2 regions of the Pseudomonas sp. SA233 genome follow, and region 1 is predicted to be linked to the other one. Evidence: predicted binding sites of a transcription regulator. Region 1 holds the regulator's gene; the other holds the start of a gene.
The links. The regulator sigma-54, encoded in region 1, starts transcription at its own class of promoters, with help from an activator protein. The targets are predictions, from matches to a motif close to ANTGGCATNNANNTTGCTNT.
Positions count from the first base shown of each region.

Region 2: M1D87_RS19060 (flagellar basal body rod protein FlgF) is a predicted target of sigma-54. The motif match lies at 3,080-3,099, and genes of this name have one in related genera.

Region 1 covers NZ_CP096449.1:1,066,858-1,075,340, reverse strand. Annotated here, with positions in the region: gene M1D87_RS05005 (MlaC/ttg2D family ABC transporter substrate-binding protein) at 1-171, opposite strand, end outside; gene mlaD (outer membrane lipid asymmetry maintenance protein MlaD) at 181-666, opposite strand; gene mlaE (lipid asymmetry maintenance ABC transporter permease subunit MlaE) at 666-1,463, opposite strand; gene M1D87_RS04990 (ATP-binding cassette domain-containing protein) at 1,463-2,272, opposite strand; gene M1D87_RS04985 (KpsF/GutQ family sugar-phosphate isomerase) at 2,521-3,495, shown strand; gene M1D87_RS04980 (KdsC family phosphatase) at 3,508-4,032, shown strand; gene lptC (LPS export ABC transporter periplasmic protein LptC) at 4,041-4,613, shown strand; gene lptA (lipopolysaccharide transport periplasmic protein LptA) at 4,600-5,124, shown strand; gene lptB (LPS export ABC transporter ATP-binding protein) at 5,125-5,850, shown strand; gene M1D87_RS04960 (RNA polymerase factor sigma-54) at 6,026-7,519, shown strand; gene hpf (ribosome hibernation-promoting factor, HPF/YfiA family) at 7,599-7,907, shown strand; gene ptsN (PTS IIA-like nitrogen regulatory protein PtsN) at 7,920-8,384, shown strand; gene rapZ (RNase adapter RapZ) at 8,387-8,483, shown strand, end outside.
Region 2 covers NZ_CP096449.1:4,132,578-4,141,060, reverse strand. Annotated here, with positions in the region: gene flgC (flagellar basal body rod protein FlgC) at 1-366, shown strand, start outside; gene flgD (flagellar hook assembly protein FlgD) at 382-1,086, shown strand; gene flgE (flagellar hook protein FlgE) at 1,118-2,473, shown strand; gene M1D87_RS19065 (hypothetical protein) at 2,546-2,731, shown strand; gene M1D87_RS19060 (flagellar basal body rod protein FlgF) at 3,157-3,897, shown strand; gene flgG (flagellar basal-body rod protein FlgG) at 3,945-4,730, shown strand; gene flgH (flagellar basal body L-ring protein FlgH) at 4,781-5,476, shown strand; gene M1D87_RS19045 (flagellar basal body P-ring protein FlgI) at 5,489-6,598, shown strand; gene flgJ (flagellar assembly peptidoglycan hydrolase FlgJ) at 6,610-7,764, shown strand; gene flgK (flagellar hook-associated protein FlgK) at 7,777-8,483, shown strand, end outside.

The sequences.
Region 1 (8,483 bases):
ATCATAGAAGGCATTGGGGTTGGACTTGTACTGTTCCTTGTTGGCCTTGAGGTCGCCCAGCAGTTCAGTGGTGGTGCCCTGAACCACATCGTGTGGCGTCTGCGCAGCCACGGTCAGCAGGGGCAAGGCTGCCAGCAGGACCAGCAGGCCACGTCGCAGGATGGAAATCATGGAAACTCCTTAATTAGCTGGTTGCGCTTCTTTCGGTTCCTTGCCAACGGAGTTGAGCAGGAACTTGCCAATCAGATCTTCCAGCACCAGTGCCGACTGGGTGTCGTGGATGGTCCCGCCGTCCTTGAGCACCTGGTCCTCACCGCCCACGCTGATGCCGATGTACTTCTCGCCAAGCAACCCGGCGGTCAGGATCGAGGCAGTGGAGTCGGTCGGCAGGTTGTCCACCGACTTGTCCAGCTGCAGCGTCACCCGACCGGTGTAGGAATCGCGGTCCAGATCGATGGCGGTAACCTTGCCGATGGTCACACCGGCCATGGTCACTTTAGCTCTGACCGTCAAACCGGCGATATTGTCGAAGTAGGCATAAACTTTATAGGTATCGCTGCTCGGGCTGGCCGACAGCCCGCTGACACGCAGGGCGAGCAGCAGCAGCGCCAGGATCCCGGCCAGGAGGAACAGGCCGACACCGATTTCCAGGGTGCGGTTTTGCATCAGAAATCTCCAAACATCAAGGCGGTCAGAATAAAGTCCAGACCCAGCACTGCCAACGAGGCATAGACCACGGTCTTGGTGGTGGCACGGCTGATCCCTTCTGAGGTGGGCTCACAGTCATACCCCTGGAATACGGCGATCCAGGTCGTGACGAAGGCAAATACCAGGCTCTTGATCAGCCCGTTGAGCACGTCGTCGGTGAACGAAACACTGTTCTGCATGTTGGCCCAGAACGAGCCCTCGTAGACGCCCAGCCAGTCCACCGCCACCCACGAGCCACCCCAGATGCCGACCACGCTGAAAATCAGCGCCAGCAACGGCAGCGAGATGAAACCGGCCCACAGGCGTGGCGCGACGATGTACTTGAGCGGGTCGACGCCGATCATTTCAAGGCTCGACAACTGCTCGGTGGACTTCATGTTGCCGATTTCTGCGGTCAGCGCCGAACCGGCACGGCCGGCGAACAGCAACGCCGTCACCACCGGGCCGAGCTCACGCAGCAGGGTCAGGGCGACCATCTGCCCCACCGCCTGCTCCGAGCCGTACTTGGTCAGGATGCTGAAGCCCTGCAGCGCCAGCACCATGCCGATGAACACCCCGGACACAACGATGATCGCCAGCGACAGCACGCCCACCGAGTACAGCTGCTTGGTCAGCAGCTGGAAGCCGCCGCCGATGCCGCCACGGCCGATCAGCGCATGGAACAGGAACAGGCAGGAGCGCCCCAGCACCGCCAATACGTCGATGGCCGAGCGCCCCAGCAGGCGGACGCGTTCGAGTAAGGATTTTCTGCGCATCAACGCGCTCCCAGCAGGTCGGCGCGGTAGTCAGGCGCAGGAAAATGGAAAGGCACCGGGCCGTCCGGGTCGCCCTTCATGAACTGGCGAATGCGCGGGTTATCCGAGCCCATCAGCTCGTCAGGCGTCCCCTGGCCCAGCACCTGGCCATCACCTACGACATAGATGTAGTCGGCGATGCTGGCGGTTTCCGCCAGGTCGTGGGAAACGACGATGCTGGTGATACCCAAGGCATCGTTGAGCAGGCGGATCAGACGCACCAATACACCCATGGCGATCGGGTCCTGGCCGACGAACGGCTCGTCGTACATGAGAATCTGCGGGTCCAGGGCAATCGCACGGGCCAACGCCACACGGCGCTTCATGCCACCGGACAGCTCGTCGGGCATCAGGTCGATGGCACCGCGCAGCCCCACGGCCTGCAGCTTCATAAGCACGATATCGCGGATCATCTCGTCCGACAGCTGGGTGTGCACGCGCAGCGGGAACGCGACGTTCTCGAACACATCGAGATCGGTGAACAGCGCGCCGCTCTGGAACAGCACCCCCATTTGCTTGCGGGCATCGAACAGGTCGCTGCGCGACAACGTCGGCAGGTTCTGCCCGGCAACCCAGACCTCACCGCTGGAGGGGCGCAACTGCGCGCCCATCAGGCGGAGCAACGTGGTCTTGCCGCAACCCGATGGCCCCATGATACCGGTGACCTTGCCGCGCGGGATGCGAATGTCGACGTTGCTGAAAATGCTGCGCGAACCACGTTTGAAGGTAACCCCCTTCAACTCGACCGCGTAGGCGCTATCCACACTCATCTAGACTCCTTGCTGGTGCAGCCTCGTCCTAATGGACGTCGGCCTCCACCTGGAAGGCACAAGCGCCCCTGGCAGGCCGAATAGCGGCGAACTATAGCACCGCTGACAGCGCCGCCCCAAGGTCGGCTAGCGAGTCGTTCAGCCCTGCGACAGGCTGGCGAGACATTCACCACGGCAATCGAAAGCGTGAGGGTTTCTTTCATTGCAGCTATAATCGCCGCCTTTTCATCAGGCATTGCTTTTTCGACATGAGCCAATCCAGCGAGCTGATCCAATCCGCCCAACGCACCCTGCGCCTGGAACTCGAGGCCGTAGAGGCCCTGCTGGCGCGCATCGACGACAATTTCGTCAAGGCCTGCGAACTGATCCTGGCCAGCAAGGGCCGGGTCGTCGTGGTCGGCATGGGCAAGTCCGGGCACATCGGCAACAAGATCGCCGCCACCCTGGCCAGCACCGGCACACCGGCATTTTTCGTGCACCCGGCCGAAGCCAGCCATGGCGACATGGGCATGATCACCCGCGATGATGTCATCCTTGCCCTGTCGAATTCCGGCAGCACTGCCGAAATCGTCACCCTGCTGCCGCTGATCAAGCGCCTGGGCATCAAGCTGATCAGTCTGACCGGCAACCCGGACTCGCCCCTGGCCCAGGCTGCCGAGGTCAACCTCGACGCCCGCGTCGAACAAGAGGCCTGCCCGCTGAACCTGGCCCCTACCTCCTCCACCACCGCATCGCTGGTGCTGGGCGACGCGCTGGCCATTGCCCTGCTCGAAGCCCGCGGCTTCACCGCCGAGGACTTTGCCTTCTCGCACCCGGGTGGTGCACTGGGCCGCCGCCTGCTGCTCAAGGTGGAGAACGTGATGCACGCCGGCGACGAACTGCCCCAGGTGCCCCGCGGCACCCTGCTCAAGGACGCACTCCTTGAAATGTCCCGCAAAGGCCTGGGCATGACCGTGATCGTCGAAGCCGACGGCAAGCTGGCCGGGATCTTCACCGACGGCGACCTGCGCCGCAGCCTGGACCGCAACATCGACGTCCACACCACCCTGATCGATCAAGTCATGACCGTGCACGGCAAGACGGCCCGCGCCGAGATGCTCGCGGCCGAGGCCCTGAAGATCATGGAAGACCACAAGATCGGCGCCCTGGTGGTGGTGGACCGCGAGGACCGCCCCACCGGCGCCCTGAACATGCACGACCTGCTGCGCGCCGGCGTGATGTAAAGGAGCAATGGAATGAACCAGGACCTCATGCAACGCGGCAAAGGCATCAAGCTGGCAGTGTTCGACGTGGACGGCGTGCTCACCGACGGGCGCCTGTACTTCCTCGAGGACGGCAGCGAGTTCAAGACCTTCAACACCCTCGACGGCCAGGGCATCAAGATGCTCATGGCCTCGGGCGTGACCACCGCGATCATCAGCGGGCGCAAGACCCCGGTGGTCGAGCGCCGGGCGAAGAACCTCGGCATCCCGCACCTGTACCAGGGCCGCGAGGACAAACTGGTGGTGCTGGACGGCCTGCTCGCCGAACTGGGCCTGAGCTATGCTCAAGTGGCCTACCTTGGCGACGACCTGCCCGACCTGCCGGTGATCCGCCGGGTCGCACTGGGCATGGCGGTGGCCAACGCCGCGCCGTTCGTTCGCCAGCACGCCCATGGCGTGACCCAGGCACGTGGCGGCGAAGGCGCGGCCCGTGAATTCTGCGAACTGATCATGCAGGCCCAGGGCACCCTGGACGCTGCCAACGCCAACTACCTGTAAGGCTGCCCATGTTCAGCAAGAAAGCCCGCAACATTGCGCTGCTCGCGGTAATCGCCGCCCTGCTGGTGGCGATCGGCTACTGGAATGTCAGCCCGGAAAGCTTCCTCGACAAGCCTGTGGCCCAGGTCGACGAAAGCGCCATCGACTACTACGCAGTCAACGCCCACAGCGTGCAGTTCCTGCCCGACGGCAAGCTGCAGTATGAAATGACCGCTGACAAGGTCGAACACCTGAAAGCCAGCGAAATCACCCTGCTGACCACGCCGGACCTGCACCTGTACCGCGGTACCGAATACCCGTGGCACGTACAGAGCACCCGCGCCGAGGTCAACCCGGACGGCAGCGAAGTCGAACTGATCGACAACGTACGGGTCGCCCGCACCGACGAAAAGCAGCGCGAAATGATCATTACCAGCTCACGCATGACCGTGTTCCCGCAGAAGCAATATGCGCAGACCGAGCAAGCCGTTAGAATCGACGGCGCCGGTGGCACAACTACGGGCAAAGGAATGAAAGCGTATTTGAAAGAAGGCAAGATGGACTTGCTCTCTAACGTAAGAGGACAGTATGAGGCTCGTTAAAACCCTCCCCCTTTTGCTCAGCCTGAGCGCAGCACTGGGAAGCGCGAGCGCCCTCGCCCTGCCGAATGACCGTGACCAGCCTATCCGCATCCAGGCCGACAACGCCCACCTGGACGACAAGCAGGGCGTGGCCACCTACACCGGCGACGTGATCATCACCCAGGGTTCGATGATGATCAAAGGCAACACCGTGACCATCACCCGTTCCGCCTCCGGCGACATCGACGTGGTGACCTCGGTGGGCAACCTGGCCTACTTCGAGCAGCAGCAGAGCGCAGCCAAGCCGGACAAGATGAAAGGCTGGGCGGTGACCATCCAGTACCAGTCGCAGAAGGACATGGTGATCCTCACCGACCGCGCCAAGGTCGAGAACGAAGGCAACACCACCGAAGGCGAGAAGATCGTCTACAACACCCAGACCCAGGTGGCGACCGCCGGTCGTGGTGGCAACGTGACCTCGCCGCGTCAGCGTATCGACATGGTGATCCAGCCCAAGAAGAAGGCCGAGTAAATGGCAACCCTCAAAGCCCAGCACCTGGCCAAGAGCTACAAGGGGCGGCAAGTCGTACGCGACGTCAGCCTGTCTATCGACAGCGGCCAGATCGTCGGCCTGCTCGGCCCCAACGGCGCCGGCAAGACCACCTGCTTCTACATGATCGTCGGCCTGGTCCAGGCCGATCAGGGGCGCGTGCTGATCGACAACCTCGATGTCAGCCACCAGCCCATGCACGGTCGCGCCCGCGCGGGCATCGGCTATCTGCCGCAGGAAGCCTCGATCTTCCGCAAGCTGTCGGTGGCCGACAACATCATGGCCATCCTCGAGACCCGCAAGGACCTCGACCGCGACGGCCGGCGCAAAGAGCTGGAAAGCCTGCTGCAGGAATTCCACATCAGCCACATTCGCGACAACCTCGGCATGAGCCTGTCCGGTGGTGAGCGCCGCCGCGTGGAAATTGCCCGCGCGCTGGCGACCGCACCCAAGTTCATCTTGCTGGACGAACCGTTTGCCGGTGTCGACCCGATTTCGGTCGGCGACATCAAGCAGATCATCCATCACCTCAAGGCCAAGGGCATCGGTGTACTGATCACCGACCACAACGTGCGTGAGACCCTGGATATCTGCGAAACCGCCTATATCGTCAATGATGGCCGGCTGATCGCCGAAGGCGACGCCGAAACCATCCTGGCCAACGACCTGGTCAAAGAAGTTTACCTGGGCCACGAGTTCCGGCTCTGAGCCCGGCACGCGCCTGGAGTACTGGCAAATAGCCCTGGAACCTGGGGTAAAGTGTTACGGTACTCTAGGCAAACGCTACAATTTAAGGCATAAAACTTGCTTGATCTGGCGCCCCGGCGCCCTCGTGTAGTGGATGGCGCATGCGCGCCGGCGAACAAGGTATTAAGCCCCAGCCATGAAACCATCGCTCGTCCTAAAAATGGGCCAGCAACTGACGATGACACCGCAGTTGCAACAGGCCATCCGCCTGCTCCAGCTCTCCACCCTGGACCTCCAACAGGAAATCCAGGAAGCGCTGGAGTCGAACCCGATGCTCGAACGTCAGGAAGACGGCGACGACTTCGACAACAGCGACCCGATGGCGGACAACGCCGAGAACAAGCCGGCCGCTGAAGTCCAGGACAACAGCTTCCAGGAAAGCACGACCAGTGCCGACACCCTGGAAGACGGTGAATGGAGCGAGCGCATCCCCAACGAACTGCCGGTCGACACCGCCTGGGAAGACATCTACCAGACCAGTGCCAGCAGCTTGCCGAGCAACGACGACGACGAGTGGGACTTCACCACCCGCACATCGGCCGGCGAAAGCCTGCAAAGCCACCTGCTGTGGCAACTGAACCTGGCTCCGATGTCCGACACCGACCGCCTGATCGCCGTCACCCTGATCGACAGCATCAACGGCCAGGGCTACCTGGAAGACACCCTCGAGGAGATCTGCGCCGGTTTCGATCCGGAGCTGGATATCGAGCTGGACGAGGTCGAAGCGGTACTGCACCGCATCCAGCAGTTCGAGCCAGCAGGCGTTGCCGCCCGCACCCTTGGCGAATGCCTGTTGCTGCAATTGCGCCAGCTGCCCGCCAGCACCCCGTGGATGGCGGAAGCCAAGCGCCTGGTCACCGACTTCATCGACCTGCTCGGCAGCCGCGACTACAGCCAGCTGATGCGTCGCATGAAAATCAAGGAAGACGAGCTGCGCCAGGTCATCGAGCTGGTACAAAGCCTCAACCCGCGCCCCGGCTCGCAGATCGAGTCCAGCGAGCCTGAGTACGTGGTGCCCGACGTCATCGTACGCAAGGACAGCGACCGCTGGCTGGTGGAGCTGAACCAGGAGGCCATTCCGCGGCTGCGCGTAAACCCGCAGTACGCTGGCTTTGTGCGCCGGGCCGACACCAGTGCCGACAACACCTTCATGCGCAACCAGCTGCAGGAAGCGCGCTGGTTCATCAAGAGCCTGCAAAGCCGCAACGAAACCCTGATGAAGGTGGCCACGCAGATCGTCGAGCATCAACGCGGCTTCCTCGACCACGGCGACGAAGCGATGAAGCCCTTGGTGCTGCATGACATCGCCGAAGCGGTGGGCATGCACGAGTCGACCATTTCGCGGGTAACCACGCAGAAATACATGCACACCCCGCGTGGCATCTACGAACTGAAATACTTTTTCTCCAGCCACGTCAGCACCTCCGAAGGCGGAGAATGCTCGTCTACGGCTATCCGCGCGATCATCAAGAAACTGGTTGCGGCGGAAAATCAGAAAAAGCCATTGAGTGACAGCAAGATCGCTGGTTTACTGGAGGCACAAGGCATCCAGGTAGCCCGTCGCACCGTCGCCAAGTACCGCGAGTCCCTCGGCATCGCACCGTCGAGCGAGCGCAAGCGACTGATGTAGCCCCTGAGATGTGCCACAGCGTTTGTGGGGCAGGTGCAAGACCTGCCTCTTTATGCACGGGCAACAAAGGAGAAGCTGTATGCAAGTCAATATCAGTGGACAGCATGTAGAAGTCACCCAGCCACTGCGCGATTATGTGCTTGAAAAGCTCGCTCGCGTGGAAAGTCACTTCGACAAGATCACCAACGTGCAGGTCATCATGAAAGTCGAGAAGCTGCAGCAGAAGGTCGAGGCGACCTTGCAGATTCCCGGCGGCGAAGTGGTTGCCAACGCCGAACACGAAGACATGTATGCAGCGATCGACGCCTTGGCCGACAAGCTCGACCGCCAACTGAAAAAACACAAGGAAAAACAGCAAAGCCTGCTGCAAGGTGCAGCTGCCCGCTGATCCCCCTCATCCATGATCCGACTTGAAACCATCCTGACCCCCGGCCGTTCCCTCGTGAACGTGCCGGGCGGCAGCAAGAAGCGCGCCCTGGAAAAGGTCGCCACCGTCATCGCCGAACAAGTGCCCGAACTGGAGATGCAAGACGTCTTCGAAAAACTGGTCGCCCGGGAAAAACTCGGTTCGACCGGTTTCGGCAACGGCATCGCCATCCCGCACTGCCGGCTTGAAGGATGTTCCGCTCCGGTCAGCGCCCTGCTGCACCTGGAAGCGCCTATCGACTACGACGCCATCGATGGCGCGCCGGTGGACCTGCTGTTCGTCCTGCTGGTGCCAGAAGCCGCCACCGATGCCCATCTGGAATTGCTGCGCCAGATTGCCAGCATGCTCGATCGCAAGGAGGTCCGTGATCGCCTGCGTGCGGCCACCAGCAGCGAGGCCCTGTTCCAGGTTGTCCTGGACGTACAGAACGAGCACTGAACATGCGCCTGATCATCGTCAGCGGCCGGTCCGGCTCCGGCAAGAGCACCGCCCTCGATGTCCTGGAAGACAACGGTTTCTACTGCATTGACAACCTGC
Region 2 (8,483 bases), 2.7 Mb from region 1:
AACATCGCCAACGCCGAGACCGTGTCCTCGAGCATCGACCAGACCTACCGCGCTCGCCACCCGGTGTTCGCCACCACCTTCCAGGACGCACAGGCCGGCGGCAGCCAGTCGCTGTTCGAAGACCAGGGCGAGGCAGGGCAGGGCGTGCAGGTAAAAGGCATCGTCGAGGACCAGAGCAATCTGGAGGCCCGTTACGAGCCCAACCACCCGGCGGCGAACAAAGACGGCTACGTCTACTACCCGAACGTCAACGTGGTTGAAGAGATGGCTGACATGATCTCCGCCAGCCGCGCGTTCCAGACCAACGCCGAGCTGATGAATACGGCCAAGGCCATGATGCAGAAGGTCCTGACCCTCGGTCAGTGATAAGGAAACCAGACCATGGCAATCGATACCAACGGTGTGAACCTCAACGACGTGCTCGCGGCGTCGGGTGTAGGCACCAGCACCAAGAAGACCACGGACACCGCATCCAAGACCGGCAACGACTCGCTCGGCAAGGACGCGTTCCTGCAATTGCTGGTCACCCAGATGCAGCACCAGAACCCGCTGGACCCACAGGACAACGGTGAGTTCGTTGCCCAGTTGGCGCAGTTCAGCAGCCTGGAAGGCATTACCTCGCTGAACGAATCGGTCAACTCCATCACCAGCGCAATGGCCTCGTCCCAGGCCCTGCAGGCGTCCTCGCTGGTCGGGCGTTCGGTGGTAGTGCAGAACGACAAGGCCGTGGTCGACACCGCAGAAAGCTTCAATGCGCAGTTCGTCGTGCCGCAAGCCATCGGCGAAGCGAAGATCACCATCAAGGACAAGGACGGCAATACCGTCAAGACCATCGAGGTGGGCGAGCAGAAAGCCGGTTACGCCGATTTCATCTGGGACGGTACCAACAGCAGTGGCGAGAAAGTCGACCCTGGTACTTACACCTTCACTGCTACCACCACGGTGGATGGCAAGTCGGTGCAGATGAACACGCTGTTGCCAGCCAAGGTGACCAGCGTCAGTTTCAGTGCCGCCGGCGAAATGGTGCTCAACCTCGCCGGTGTTGGCAAAGTGTCCCTCTCCGACGTGCAAACCATCGGTATCTAAGGCCCGCTAGAGCGGCAAAAGGAGCGAATTCATGTCTTTCAATATCGGCCTTAGCGGTCTGTACGCAGCAAACAAGCAACTGGATGTCACCGGCAACAACATCGCCAACGTCAACACCAATGGCTTCAAGTCGTCGCGTGCCGAGTTCGCCGATGTCTATGCAGGTTCCAACCGCCTGGGTGTTGGCAAGAACCAGGTGGGTAACGGCGTGCGCCTGGCAGCGGTTTCCCAGCAGTTCACCCAGGGTGACGTCAACACCACCGGCAACGTGCTGGATATGGGGATCCAGGGGCAGGGCTTCTTCGTGCTGTCCGATAACGGCTCGCGCGTGTACACCCGTGCGGGTGCTTTCCAGGCCAGCAAGGACAATTTCGTGGTTACCTCGGACGGCCTGCGCCTGCAGGGCTATGCCGCCGACTCGACTGGCAAGATCCAGAAGGGCGTGCTGACCGATCTGCAGATCGATACGTCGGCGCTGCAGCCAAAGGCAACATCGCTGATCGACCAGGGCATCAACCTGAATTCTTCGGCCGCCGACATCCCGCTGGAAGTGGACGATGGCACTGGCGTGATGGTGCCGAACCTGCCGTTCGATCCTTCCGATCAGACGACTTACACCAAGTCTTTCCCGACCAAGGTGTACGACAGCCAGGGTAACGAGCACACCATGGAGCAGTTCTATCGCAAGACTGGCACCAATGAGTGGACCATGTACACCCTGGTCGATGGGCGCAACCCGTTTTCCCCATCCTCCACTGTGCCGCTGACTGGCACCATCAGCTTCAACAGCGATGGCTCGGTCAAGAGCATGACTGCGGACAATACCGGCCACCCGGCGGGCTCGTCGTTCACCGTGACCAACAACACCTTCACCATGACCGGCTGGGTGCCGGCGGTGGAAGATTCTGCGGGTAACTGGATCTCCAACGGCGCGGTGGGCAATGCCGATGGCATGCGCCTGGCGATGAACAGCACTACCTCCTACAACACCGAGACCGCGCGGATGTCGCAGTCCCAGGACGGCTACGCGACCGGTATCCTGTCGAGCCTGAGCATCGACTCGACGGGTGTGCTGTTCGCCAGCTTCAGCAACCAGCAATCCCGCGCCATCGGCCAGGTGGCCCTGGCCAGCTTCGCCAACGAGCAGGGCCTGCAGCAGATTGGTGGTACCCGCTGGACCGAAACCTACACGTCCGGCATCCCGGGCATCGATGCGCCGAAGACAGGTACCCTGGGCAGCGTCGAGTCCAACGCGCTGGAAGGCTCGAACGTGAACCTGACTCAGGAATTGGTCGAGCTGATCAAGGCGCAGAGCAACTACCAGGCGAACGCCAAGACTATCTCCACTGAAAGCACCATCATGCAGACCGTCATCCAGATGGCTTGATGCTTGCTGGCTGAGTGCATGTGGGCGAACCCCTTTGTCATGAAGGGGTTCGTCGTCTTTGCCGGAGGGGTCATGAAAAGGCTGGTTGTCACGTTGGTCGCTGCGTTCTGCCTGTACCAGGCCCAGGCCGGTACCGCGCCCTGGTGGCGCTGGGAAAGCCAGGTGGATGGGCGCCTGGTCTGCTCGCAATGGCCGCCGGGGGATGGCTGGAAGAAATTCGCCGGGCCCTACAGCAATGGCGCTTGTCGCGAGCCTTGATGAAGCCGGTACCGGCCCTTTGTTCATGACCGATTGATTTGGCAAGGCCGCTCAGTGGGACCGTTGCTCCCGAGGTTGGCGCTGTACCTGTAGGAGCGGCCTTGTGTCGCGAAAGGGCTGCAAAGCAGCCCCAGCAATCTATGCGGCGAAGCTGAAATCCTGGGGGCGCTTCGCACCCCTTTCGCGACACAAGGCCGCTCCTACAGATACAGCGCCAAGACAGTTGCTCCCGCAGAGGCCGGTACAAGTTTGCCGCCATCGGCAACCCGGCGCCGGATAACCGGCGTTCGCGACTTGAGCAAGGCCTCCAAAAGCCCGTATCCACGGGCTTTTTCATGATTTCGCAAAGTTGGTTCGGAACTTGCTTTCTAGCTCGCATAGCAACGGCGAGCGGCAAACGACCGCCAGTGCAATGGAGGATGACTGTGGACAAGATGCTTTACGTGGCCATGACCGGCGCGAGCCAGAATGCGCTGGCTCAGAAGGCGCACGCCAACAACCTGGCGAACATTTCCACCAACGGTTTCCAGCGAGATCTGGAGCAGGCCCGCTCGATGCCGGTGTTCGGTGACAGCTTTCCGTCGCGCGCCTTTGCCATGACCGAGCGCCCGGCCACCGACTTCAGCGAAGGTCCGATGGTTGAAACCGGCCGCGATCTGGATGTGACGGTGACCGGCAAGGGTTTCATTGCCGTGCAGGCACCCGATGGCAGTGAAGCCTACGTACGCACCGGTAGCCTGAACATCGATGCCCTCGGTGTGCTGCGTGCCGGCAACGGCATGCCGGTAATCGGCAACGGCGGCCCGATTGCGATTCCGCCAGAGCAGAAGGTCGAAGTCGGCGCCGACGGCACCATCAGCATCCGCTCCATGGGGGAAGACCCGCGCGTGATGGCCGAAGTCGACCGCATCAAGCTGGTCAACCCCGATACCAAAGGCCTGACCAAGGGCCTGGATGGCCTGATCCATACCCGCGACGGCCAGCCGGCAGACGCCGACGTCAACGTGCGGGTGGTGTCGGGCTTCCTGGAAGGCAGCAATGTCAACGCCGTGGAAGAAATGACCTCGGTGCTGGCGCTGTCCCGTCAATTCGAACTGCACGTGAAGATGATGAACGCGGCCAAGGAAGGCGACGAAGCCATGGCGCGTGTTTTGCAAATCGGCTAATCACTTTTGAACGAGTGCCGTAAAACAGGCGCACGAGGAGAACTTACATGCTTCCGGCTCTTTGGGTCGCTAAAACCGGCCTGTCCGCCCAGGACACCAACCTGACGGTCATCTCCAACAACCTGGCCAACGTCTCGACCACCGGCTTCAAGCGTGATCGCGCCGAGTTCCAGGACTTGCTGTACCAGATCAAACGCCAGCCGGGCGCGCAGTCCACCCAGGACAGCGAGCTGCCTTCCGGCCTGCAGGTCGGTACTGGTGTGCGCATTGTCGGCACCCAGAAGAACTTCCAGACCGGCAGCCTGCAAACCACGGAAAACCCGCTGGACATGGCGGTCAACGGCCGCGGTTTCTTCCAGGTATTGCAGCCGGACGGCACCGTTTCGTATACCCGTGACGGTACCTTCCACCTGAACTCCGACGGCCAGATCGTCACCGCCAACGGTTTCGCCCTGGAACCTGCCATCGTCGTGCCGAACGACGCGCAGACCTTCACCGTCGGCCAGGACGGCACCGTGTCGATCACCACCGCCGGCAACCCGGCTGCGCAGGTGATCGGCAACATCCAGACCGCCGACTTCATCAACCCGGCCGGCCTGCAGGCGATTGGCGACAACCTGTTCCTCGAAACCGCCGCCAGTGGCGCGCCGCAAGTCGGCACCCCGGGCCTGAACGGTTTTGGCACCACCCTGCAGCAGACCCTGGAAAACTCCAACGTCAGCACCGTGGAAGAGCTGGTGAACATGATCACCACCCAGCGTGCCTACGAGATGAACTCCAAGGTCATTTCCACTGCTGACCAGATGCTGTCGTTCGTTACTCAACAGCTCTGAAGCAGGCAGCTCTAACCCCGTCACTCCGTTGCACCCGTGAGGTAAGCGTCATGAATCGTCTGTTGTCCGTTTTTGCCCTGGGGGGGGCGGTGTTGCTGGCAGGTTGCGTCGCGCCGACGCCCAAGCCCAACGACCCGTACTACGCGCCGGTACTGCCGCGCACCCCGCTGCCGGCAGCGGCCAACAACGGTTCGATCTACCAGGCCGGCTTCGAGCAGAACCTGTACAGCGACCGCAAGGCGTTCCGGGTGGGTGACATCATCACCATCACCCTCAACGAGCGCACATCGGCCAGCAAGAACGCCGGTTCGCAGATCCAGAAAAACAGCAACGCCAACATCGGCCTGACATCGTTGTTCGGCACTACGCCGAACACCAACAACCCGTTCGGCAGTGGTGACCTGTCGCTGGAGGCCGGCTACAGCGGCGAGCGCGCCACCAAGGGCGACAGCAAGGCCACTCAGGGCAACACCCTGACCGGTTCCATCACCGTGACCGTAGCCGAAGTGCTGCCCAACGGCATCATCGCCGTGCGTGGCGAGAAGTGGCTGACCCTGAACACCGGCGAAGAGCTGGTGCGCATTGCCGGCATGATCCGCGCCGACGACATCGCCACCGACAACACCGTGCCGTCCACTCGCGTGGCCGACGCGCGCATCACCTATTCCGGTACCGGCTCGTTCGCCGATGCCAGCCAGCCCGGATGGCTGGACCGCTTCTTCATCAGCCCGCTTTGGCCTTTCTGAGTACGGATGACCATGTTCAACGTGAGGCAGCTGATTGCCGCAACCCTGCTCCTGTCCTGTGCCTTCGGCGCCCAGGCCGAGCGCCTGAAGGACATCGCCAGCATTTCTGGCGTGCGCTCCAACCAGCTGATCGGTTACGGCCTGGTGGTGGGGCTCAATGGCACGGGTGACCAGACCACCCAGACGCCGTTCACCCTGCAGACCTTCAACAACATGCTGTCGCAGTTCGGCATCAAGGTGCCGGCCGGCTCCGGCAACGTGCAGCTGAAAAACGTTGCGGCAGTGTCGGTGCATGCCGACCTGCCGGCGTTCGCCAAGCCAGGCCAGGTGGTGGACATTACCGTGTCCTCGATCGGCAACTCCAAGAGCCTGCGCGGCGGCAGCCTGCTGATGACCCCGCTCAAGGGTATCGATGGCAACGTCTATGCCGTGGCCCAGGGCAACCTGGTGGTGGGCGGCTTCGATGCCGAGGGCCGTGACGGTTCGAAGATCACCGTCAACGTTCCGTCGGCCGGTCGTATCCCTGGCGGTGCTACCGTCGAGCGTGCAGTGCCGAGCGGCTTCAACCAGGGCAACAGCCTGACCCTGAACCTCAACCGCCCCGACTTCACCACTGCCAAGCGCATCGTCGACAAGGTCAACGACCTGCTCGGTCCGGGCGTGGCCCAGGCCGTGGACGGCGGTTCGGTACGGGTCACTGCGCCGATGGACCCGAGCCAGCGCGTGGACTACCTGTCGATCCTCGAGAACCTCGAGATCGACCCGGGCCAGGCGGTCGCCAAGGTCATCATCAACTCGCGCACCGGCACCATCGTCATCGGCCAGAACGTCAAGGTGTCGCCGGCCGCGGTGACCCACGGTAGCCTGACCGTGACCATTACCGAAGACCCGATCGTCAGCCAGCCGGGGCCGTTCTCCAATGGGCAGACCGCCGTGGTGCCGCGCTCGCGGGTCAACGCCGAGCAGGAAGCCAAGCCGATGTTCAAGTTCGGCCCGGGCACCACGCTGGATGAAATCGTCCGTGCGGTGAACCAGGTGGGCGCAGCGCCCAGCGACCTGATGGCCATCCTCGAAGCCCTGAAACAGGCCGGCGCCTTGCAGGCCGACCTGATCGTGATCTGAGGACGGCGCGGATGAACAGCAAAAGCCTGGTTTCCGGCAGCGCCGACAGCGGCGCCTACACCGACCTCAACCGCCTGAGCTCGCTCAAGCATGGCGATCGCGACAGCGACGCCAACGTGCGCAAGGTGGCCCAGGAGTTCGAGTCGCTGTTCATCAGCGAAATGCTCAAGGCCTCGCGCAAGGCCAGCGACGTGCTGGCCGACGACAACCCGATGAACACCGAAACGGTGAAGCAGTACCGCGACATGTACGACCAGCAGCTGGCCGTGAGCATGTCCCGCGAAGGCGGCGGTATCGGGCTGCAGGACGTACTGGTGCGCCAGCTGTCGAAGAACAAGGGCACGCCGGCCAACACCAGCCCGTTTCCGCGCATCGAGGGCAATGCCCCGACGCTGTGGGGCAACAAGGTGGCCGAGCCCGTGCATGCCGCCCAGTCGACCGCCACCCGCAACGACGTCGCCGCGCTCAATTCGCGACGCCTGGCGCTGCCGAGCAAGCTCACCGACCGCCTGATGGCCGGCATCGTGCCGTCGGCGGCCAGCACCAATACCGCAGCCGTGCCGGCCCGTGACGGCCAGCAGGTGGCCAAGGCCTTTGCCGTGCCGGACAACGGCCTACGCATCCTCGGACGCGCCGTGGCTCAGCCGCCGCTGGCACCGAAAAAGGCCTTTGCCGACAGTGACGAGTTCGTCGCCACCATGCTGCCGATGGCCGAGCAGGCGGCCAAGCGCATCGGTATCGACCCACGCTACCTGGTGGCACAGGCCGCCCTGGAAACCGGCTGGGGCAAGTCGGTCATGCGCAACACCGATGGCAGCAGCAGCCACAACCTGTTCGGCATCAAGGCAACCGGCAACTGGGAAGGTGGCGAGGCGCGGGCGATCACCAGCGAGTTCCGCGATGGCCAGTTCGTCAAGGAGACGGCGGCGTTCCGCTCCTACGATTCCTACCAGGACAGCTTCCACGACCTGGTCAGCCTGCTGCAGAACAATTCGCGCTATCAAGATGCAGTGAAGGCCGCCGATAAACCAGAACAGTTCGTGCAAGAGTTGCAAAAGGCCGGGTACGCCACCGACCCGAATTACGCCAGCAAGATCTCGCAGATCGCAAGACAGATGAAGTCGTACGAGCACTACGCGATGCTCGGTACCGCAACGAAACTTTAAGGGCATGGAACCATGGCGAGTCTGATCAACATTGGTATGTCGGGGCTTGGCGCCGCGCAATCGGGGATGTACACCCTCGGTAACAACATCGCCAACGCCGATGTCGAAAGCTACTCGCGCCAGCAGAACGTGCAGAAGACCAAGGGCGGGCAACAAGTCGGCCAGGTGTTCATCGGCAGCGGTACTACCCTGGCGGATGTGCGCCGGGTCTATAACGCGTTCCTCGAGAACCAGCTGCGCAGCACCACCTCGCTGAGCAGCGATGCCACCTCGTACCTGAACCAGATCACGCCGCTGGATACCGCCCTGTCGAGTAGCGACACCGGTATCACTGCTGCACTGAAAAGCTTCTTCAGCGCCATGCAGGATGCTGCGGCCAAGCCGAGCGAGGACGCCTCGCGCCAACTGCTGCTGACCAGCGCGCAGTCCCTGGCCAAGCGCTTCAATACCCTGTCGGCGCAGCTCAACCAGCAGAACAGCGACATCAATGCCAACATGGCGTCGATCGCTGACAAGGTCAACGCCCTGACCCAGTCCATTGCCGACCTCAATGGCCAGATCTCCAAGATGACGGCCGTCAATGGCCAGCCCAACGACCTGCTCGACCAGCGCGACGGTGCGGTGCGCGAGTTGTCGGCGCTGATCGGTGCCGACGTTGTAGAGCAGAAGAACGGCAACTACGACATCTACCTGAAGAACGGCCAGGCCCTGGTGCTGGG